DNA from 3 places in the Cohnella sp. GCM10012308 genome. Region 3 is predicted to be linked to each of the others. Evidence: riboswitches for the same ligand, from Rfam matches in the RefSeq annotation. Region 3 holds a riboswitch; each other region holds the start of a gene.
What was found. Region 3 has a riboswitch for cyclic di-AMP ahead of ACFOTD_RS11770 (APC family permease). Riboswitches for the same ligand answer to the same signal wherever they lie in the genome.

Region 1 (2,260 bases), on a different contig from region 3:
CGCGTCCTCGAGATCCTCTGCCATGTCGCGCAGGTATTGATCGGTCATCTTGACCGGGTCTTCCGCCTTCTCAATTAAGGCATATACGTTAGACAGCGTGAGATCGCGCAATCGTTTGAAAATAGACATTTACACGAATCCTCCTCTTGTCCGCTTGTTCGCGGCTATGTATTGTAGTACGCGGATGCAGGCCGACCGTTTCAACATTTCCCCGTAGACGCCCAACTATCCGTCAAAATAAATATACATCCGGCCTGCCTCGAAAGGCAAAGCCGGATGTATGTCGAATAAGCGCGACAGATCAGTCTCCGATCTGATACGGCCGCTTGACGTAAGAAGTGCGGAGACCGTAATCCTCGGAGTCCGTATAGTCGATCGTCAGCGACCCGATCCTCGATTCGCTGCCCGGCAGCTCGGTCAGCCACATCGCGTCGTCGGGGCAGTCCGCCGTGATGAACTTGCCCGCGTCGTCGTCGGGCGAAGCGTGAAACTTCAGATAGGCCTTGCCGCCCTCGACGGCCAGCACTTCGACGAAGCCCGAGTCGTGGTTGACCGCAAGACGCGCCCGCCGCCCGAGTCCCGCCGTCGTCAGCTTGGCTTCTTCGACCAGACGGTACGCTCTGGATAGCGGTACCGAGAATTCCCCGTTCGCCTCGCTCGGACGGTCGACGAAAAAGTAATACGGCGTCACGCCGGCCAGCTCGAGGCGCTCCAGCAGCTCGCCCAGCAGCTCCGGCGCGTCGTTGATCCCGCCAAGGATCGGCGTCCGGTTCACGATGACGGCCCCGGCGTCGCGGAGCGAGCGGAACGCGCGAATCGCTTGGTCCGTCATCTCCCGCGGATGATGAATGTGCGCCATCAGATAAAGCGGCTTGGAAGGCGTTGAAAATTCGCGGATTAGGCGCAGCAAACCCAGGTCGTCCGAAATGCGCATCGGTTCCATGATCGGCATGCGCGTGCTGAGCCTGATAATTCCGACGTGCGGGATGGCCCGCAGGCTCTGGAGTAGATTCCGCAGCTTGAGCGTGGGAAGGCCGAAGCAGTCGCCGCCCGCCAGTATCACCTGGCGGATCTCAGGATGGGCCGCCACGTATGCGAGCGCCGGCGACACGCCCTCTTCAGCCTCCGTCTCAGGAAGCATCAGGAAAGCGGACGTCCGGAACTTATGGCGGTAACCTTGGGCCAGATATTCGGCTTCGTCGTCGGAGGCGCCCCAGATCCCTTGGCCGCCGGACGCCGGCAAAGATGGAGACAGCAGCTTGCGGAGCGGATCGTTAGCGTCGCCCCAGTCGATGAGGCTATGATAATACGTATTCGTGTTCATGCAGAAAGGAGCGGCAGCGTCTTGGTCCATGTTTCTGGCGAATTCCGGCATGGCCAACGTGAATTCCTCCTTCTCCCGGTCTAAAGTCGACACGCCTCGAAGGACAGAAAAGACCCTTCTGCAACAGGCGCGCGCAATACGCTTAGCCAGACAGAGGGGTCTTGTAGAGACGCCAAAAGACCCGGCGAGGGTCATTCAAGCTTCAATAAATTAGATGTGACCCATCCACTGCCTACGAGGTTAGCTGACGGACTCGGGTAAGATGGTACCCTATGAAGCCTGCAATGGCTTCAATTCGCCCCATAAAGACTTGGTTCCCCCGTTTCCCGGCCGATACCGGGAATTAAGCGTACACTTAGTTTATACCGAATGTCCCGAATCGTCAAACAAATGGCGCCCGATTCGGCCTCGAAAGGTCAAAATTGGGCGCCTGTACCTGTTTTTAGGATACGCCGGCGAGCCTGGTCTTAGTATTCAAGACCTTGATACAGCGGATATTGCGAGGAGAGCTCTCGCACCAGCTTGCGCGCTTCTTCAAGCTTGGTCTCGTCCTTGGCGTTCTTCAGCGTGATGGCGATGGCCTGGCCGACCTTCTTCATCGCCGCGGCGTCCATGCCGCGCGAAGTAACGGCCGGCGTGCCGATACGGATGCCGCTCGTGATGAACGGGCTCGTCGGATCGAACGGAATCGCGTTCTTGTTGACGGTGATGCCCACGGAGTCGAGCAGGTGCTCGGCATCCTTGCCCGTGATGTTCAGGCTGCGGGTGTCTACGAGCATCAAGTGGTTGTCCGTGCCGCCGGAGACGAGGTTGATGCCCTCTGCGGTCAGCGTCTCGGCAAGCGCCTTGGCGTTGGTCACGACGTTAGCCGCGTAGTCCTTGAAGGACGGCTGCAATGCTTCGCCGAGCGCAACGGCTTTGGCCGCGATCGTGTGC
Region 2 (2,260 bases), on a different contig from region 3:
CTGCCCCCGAACAGACGCCCGAACCCGTGCAGTCCGCGCAGCCGCCGGCGTTCCCGCCGCAGGAGGGAGGCACCGGACGGCTGTGGGTATGGCTCGAGTATGCGCTGTATGTCGTACTCGCGCTGCTGGCGCTTGCCGTCGTTTATCGTCTGGCGCGGCGATATTTGCTCAGCGCCGTCTGGTGGCGGCGCATCTCCGATCGTCTGAAAGCGTGGTACGGCAGGCTGCTCGCGGGGCGGCGCGCGGCCGAGGCGGATCTCGGTTACACCGAAGAACGAGAGAGCCTGCTCCAAGGAGAAAAGCTGCTGGGCAGACTGTTCTCGCGGAATCGGTCGAAAGCGAAACGCGCGCTCGGGCGCGAGGAGTGGACGGCGATGTCGGCGGAGGACAAGGTCAGAAGTCTATATGCCGCGCTCATCGCCGATGCGGTCAAAGAAGGATACGCGCACCGCGAATCGCTTACGCCGTCGGAGACGCTCCGGGCGATCGAGGCGTGGCGCGTTCAAAACGAAGCGCCCCGGGCCCGTACGCCGGAAACGGCATCCCGAGGTTGGCTGGCGAGCGCGTCCCGTCAGCTCGGCGAGCTGTATGGCAGAGCGCGCTACGGCGGCCGGGTGAAGCCGGAGGAAGCCGAACGGCTCGGCGCGGAATTCCCCTGGAAAAAATGACGAAAAAACGGGCTTTGGCATACGACGCCAAAGCCCGTTTTTCGTGCAACTTTTTACGCAAAGCCTGTTTCGAAATCTTTACGGGGGGGTACAACCTAAGTAACCTCTCCATTCACTCCAAGCAGCAGCAAAGACCCGCTTTGGGGCGGGTCTTTGCCTAAGCCATTCCACTTCAGCCGAGTTTACACGTGATCGATTGCCACGGACGTGTAAGTGTCGGAGTCCATTACACGGCGAGCGCCGACATAGCGCTTCGCGTAATACTTTTCATCCAGATCCGAGATCGTAACACCCTTGGAAGCCGAGTGCGCAAATTTGTTGTCGCCGACATAGATGCCTACGTGGGACACGCCTTCGCCGCTCGTATTAAAGAATACGAGATCTCCCGGACGAAGATCGTCGCGAGCGACCTTGTCGCCCATGGCGAATTGGCCTTTGGACGAGTGAGGCAGCTTGACGTCGAACTTCTTGAAAACATAAGCCGTGAATCCGGAGCAATCGAAGCCGCTAGTCGTCGTGCCGCCGTAATCGTAGTCGATGCCGATCAGCTTGGAGACGGTCGAGTCGAGCTTGGAAGCTGCGGACGCGCTGCCCAACTGGAAAGCCAGGAGGCAGGTTAAAGCAAGTAGAAGTACAGTAACTTTGCGCAAAACAAGAAGCTCCTTCCAAGTGCCTACGAGGTTAGCTGGAGGGTTCGGTTGAAGGTTCCCTATGGCTTCTGCGCGAGGCAAAGCCAATTCACCCGGTAAAGACTGGTTCCCCCGTTTCCCAGTGCGCGGGAATTCGGCAGTTTTCGCACCTTAGCTTTAGAAATTCGATTTTTAGGCCCCAACTCCTGCTCCTTCAAGATTAGAAATCCTTAATGTCCCAAATCAAAAGGAATATGCTGGCGAAGTCTCATAACCCAATCACAGCAAGGGATGCGGGGTTTGCGCCCGCGAAAGGCCAAGCCTATGAATAAATGAGAAAGATTAAGAGGACGCAAGTCTTCGACAAGGCTGCAGTCGCAAGAGTATGAACGTAGTCTATGCCGCCCTCTCGACCGATATTAATAGCCTGCAAAAAAAAAGAGACGGCGCGCCGCTCATCATCCGATGAACGGCGCGCCGTCTTTTTCTGTTTATAAGCGTTATTTTAAGCCTGTTCGCGCTGCCACAAGCGATGCTGGCAGGCCGCCGTCCAGAGCGCGATCATCGACCGGACGAAGTGGAACGCCTGGTTCAGCGCGATCGCGAGCAAGCCCGTCCAGATCAGCGTGGCGCCGGATACGGCGGCGGAACCGAGCAGGGAGAGCAGCGGCAGCAAAAGGGTTACGCCGAGCAGGGGGAGCAGGCGGCTTATCGAGCGAAGCGCGCCCTGCCAAGGGCTGTCCCCTGCGGCGGCGCTGAACTGCATGAATAAGAAGGGGAGATGCACCGCCAGCATCCAGAGCGCCCAGCCCGCGGCGTAAGGGAGCATCTGTCCGAGCCATGAAGCGGCGTCGGGCATTTCCATGTATGCGTTCCGTCCGAACGGAATCAGCCAGATCGCCGGCGCCAGGGCGATCAGCTTCTCGGTGCCGTAGAGCAAGGACACCTTTTTCCACGACCGGC
Region 3 (2,260 bases):
GCAGGAACACGAACACCATCCACACATGCGTGAACTTGGTGAAAATGAAGATGAGCGTAATGCTCAGCGTCGTCAGCATGCCGATCGTATTGACGATCAGACGCGTCACCCAGCCTTGCGGGCGGAGCCGGATCCAGCGCACCATCATGCCGAGCTGCGACAGCGTGAACGGGATGAAGACGCCGACCGCGTACAGCGGGATCAGGTTCTCGGTGTTGCCGTGGAAAATAATGACCAGCAGCGCAGAGAAGACGCCGAGAAAAATGATGCCGTTGGAGTAACCGAGCCGATCGCCGCGAACCATGAAGGCGTGCGGCATGTATTTGTCCTTGGCCAGCATGAACGCCAGCAGCGGGAACGCGGAATACGCCGTATTCGCAGCCAGCACGAGAATCAGCGCGGTTAGCGCCTGGATCACGTAGTAGACCGTGCCCCGCCCGAAGGTCGATTCGGCGATTTGCGAGACGACCGTCTGCTTCTCGTCCGGCGCCACGCCGTACCAATAAGCGAGCAGGCTGATGCCGATAAACATCGCGCCCAGAATCGTGCCCATCATGATCAGCGTGGCGGCGGCGTTGCGCTCGGCCGGCTTTTTGAAGTTGGGAATGGCGTTGGACACCGCTTCGACGCCCGTGAGCGCGGAGCAGCCCGAGCTGAATGCCTTGAGGAGCAGGAAGAGGCTGACGTTAGACACGGCGGCGCCGAACTCCGGCACGTGAGCGGGCGCGCCTCCCGTTGCGTACTTGACGATGCCGACAGCGATGAGCACGAAGATCGCTACGACGAATAAGTAGATCGGCGTCGCGAGCACGGAGGCGGACTCGGTCAAGCCGCGGAGGTTCATGACGGTCAGAATGAGGATGATGACGAGCGCGATCAGGACGCGGTGTTCGTGCAGCGAAGGAAAAGCCGACGTGATCGCGTCCGTCCCGGCGGACGAGCTGACCGCGACGGTCAATATATAGTCGACCAGCAGCGAGCCGCCGGCCAGAAGTCCCGTCGAGACGCCGAGATTGTCCTTGGCCACGATGTAGGCGCCGCCGCCGGCCGGATAGGCATAGATGGTCTGGCGATAAGACAGGATGAGAATAAATAAAAGGCCGAGCACCGCCAGCGAGATCGGCACCGAATACCAGACGGCCGCGAAGCCTGCCGCCATGAGGACGATCAGAATCTGCTCCGTGCCGTACGCCACGGAAGACAGCGCATCGGACGACAAGACGGCTAGCGCCTTGAATTTGCCAAGCTTGGCGCCCTCGATCTCCGCGCTTTTCATCGGCCGGCCGATCAGAAGCCGTTTAACTTTGCTGACCATGGGGTTATCTCCTTTGTTGTGCCGGCACCGCTGACGGGCATCAAAAAAAAGCCGCAGGAAAGGATCTCCCGCAGCTTATTCTTAAGCGAATAGCGGCGCAGGCTCCTCTTCCGGACGCTTGCGAGGTTAGCTGTCGGATTCGGACTCGGCAAGCAGCCCTACGCCTGGCATAGCCAAGCGATTCACCCCTGGACGCATGTGCGGCGCCCGGTTGGTTCCCCCGTTCCCGCATCTGCGGGATTCAGCGATTAGGATGTTGAATCACGAAATGAATCATACGTTACGTTCCATCTCCATGTAAACTGCCGCCGAAGGGGATGAAACAGCACGGCGGGCGGTTAGCATGCTAAGAGAACGGTTACATTCATGCGGCTCTTGCATTATCGCGGCCGCGCACATTCGCGCGCGATTTATTGAGGTTTCTGCCGTCTCCGGATGCCCGAGCATTTTAAAAGCGAATCAAAAAAATAACCCCGCCTCCCGTTAAAAGCGAGGACGAGGCTTATTTCTATGCATCCATTTTAAATGAGCTGCAGCTTCTCCAGCATGCGCATGAGCGATACGGTGGCTTCGGCCCTGGTGACCGGCGCGGCAGGCGCGAATGAGCCGTCCGCCCTGCTCAGCATGATGCCGGCAGCGAGCAGTGCCTGCGCGTCGGCGGCGGCCCAGGCAGGAATCTTCGCCGCATCGACAGAAGCGCCGGAGCCTGCCTGCCCCGCCATTTTCGGCAATCCGCCCGCATAAGCGATCGCTCTGCCCAGCATGACCGCCATCTCCTGGCGTTTGATGACGCCGCCCGGACCGAAGCTCCCGTTGCCGTAGCCCGAGATCAGCCCTGCGCTCACTGCCGTCGTCACCGGCGCGCCGTACCAGGCGCCGGCCTTGACATCGGCGAACGAGGACGCTGCGGGCAGCGTCTGCAGACCGAGCGCTCTCGCGAGCAGG

Region 1: it holds a riboswitch for cyclic di-AMP, as region 3 does, so the genes downstream of both, ACFOTD_RS10815 (KamA family radical SAM protein) here and ACFOTD_RS11770 (APC family permease) in region 3, are expected to answer to the same signal.
Region 2: it holds a riboswitch for cyclic di-AMP, as region 3 does, so the genes downstream of both, ACFOTD_RS05535 (C40 family peptidase) here and ACFOTD_RS11770 (APC family permease) in region 3, are expected to answer to the same signal.

What each region holds. Positions count from the first base shown of each region.
Region 1 covers NZ_JBHRYU010000007.1:52,860-55,119, reverse strand. Annotated here, with positions in the region: gene ACFOTD_RS10820 (PspA/IM30 family protein) at 1-129, opposite strand, end outside; gene ACFOTD_RS10815 (KamA family radical SAM protein) at 302-1,375, opposite strand; cyclic di-AMP (ydaO/yuaA leader) riboswitch at 1,539-1,684, opposite strand; gene ACFOTD_RS10810 (serine hydroxymethyltransferase) at 1,792-2,260, opposite strand, start outside.
Region 2 covers NZ_JBHRYU010000003.1:32,979-35,238, reverse strand. Annotated here, with positions in the region: gene ACFOTD_RS05540 (hypothetical protein) at 1-668, shown strand, start outside; gene ACFOTD_RS05535 (C40 family peptidase) at 851-1,318, opposite strand; cyclic di-AMP (ydaO/yuaA leader) riboswitch at 1,324-1,467, opposite strand; gene ACFOTD_RS05530 (hypothetical protein) at 1,803-2,260, opposite strand, start outside.
Region 3 covers NZ_JBHRYU010000008.1:23,274-25,533, reverse strand. Annotated here, with positions in the region: gene ACFOTD_RS11770 (APC family permease) at 1-1,315, opposite strand, end outside; cyclic di-AMP (ydaO/yuaA leader) riboswitch at 1,416-1,572, opposite strand; gene ACFOTD_RS11765 (M4 family metallopeptidase) at 1,837-2,260, opposite strand, start outside.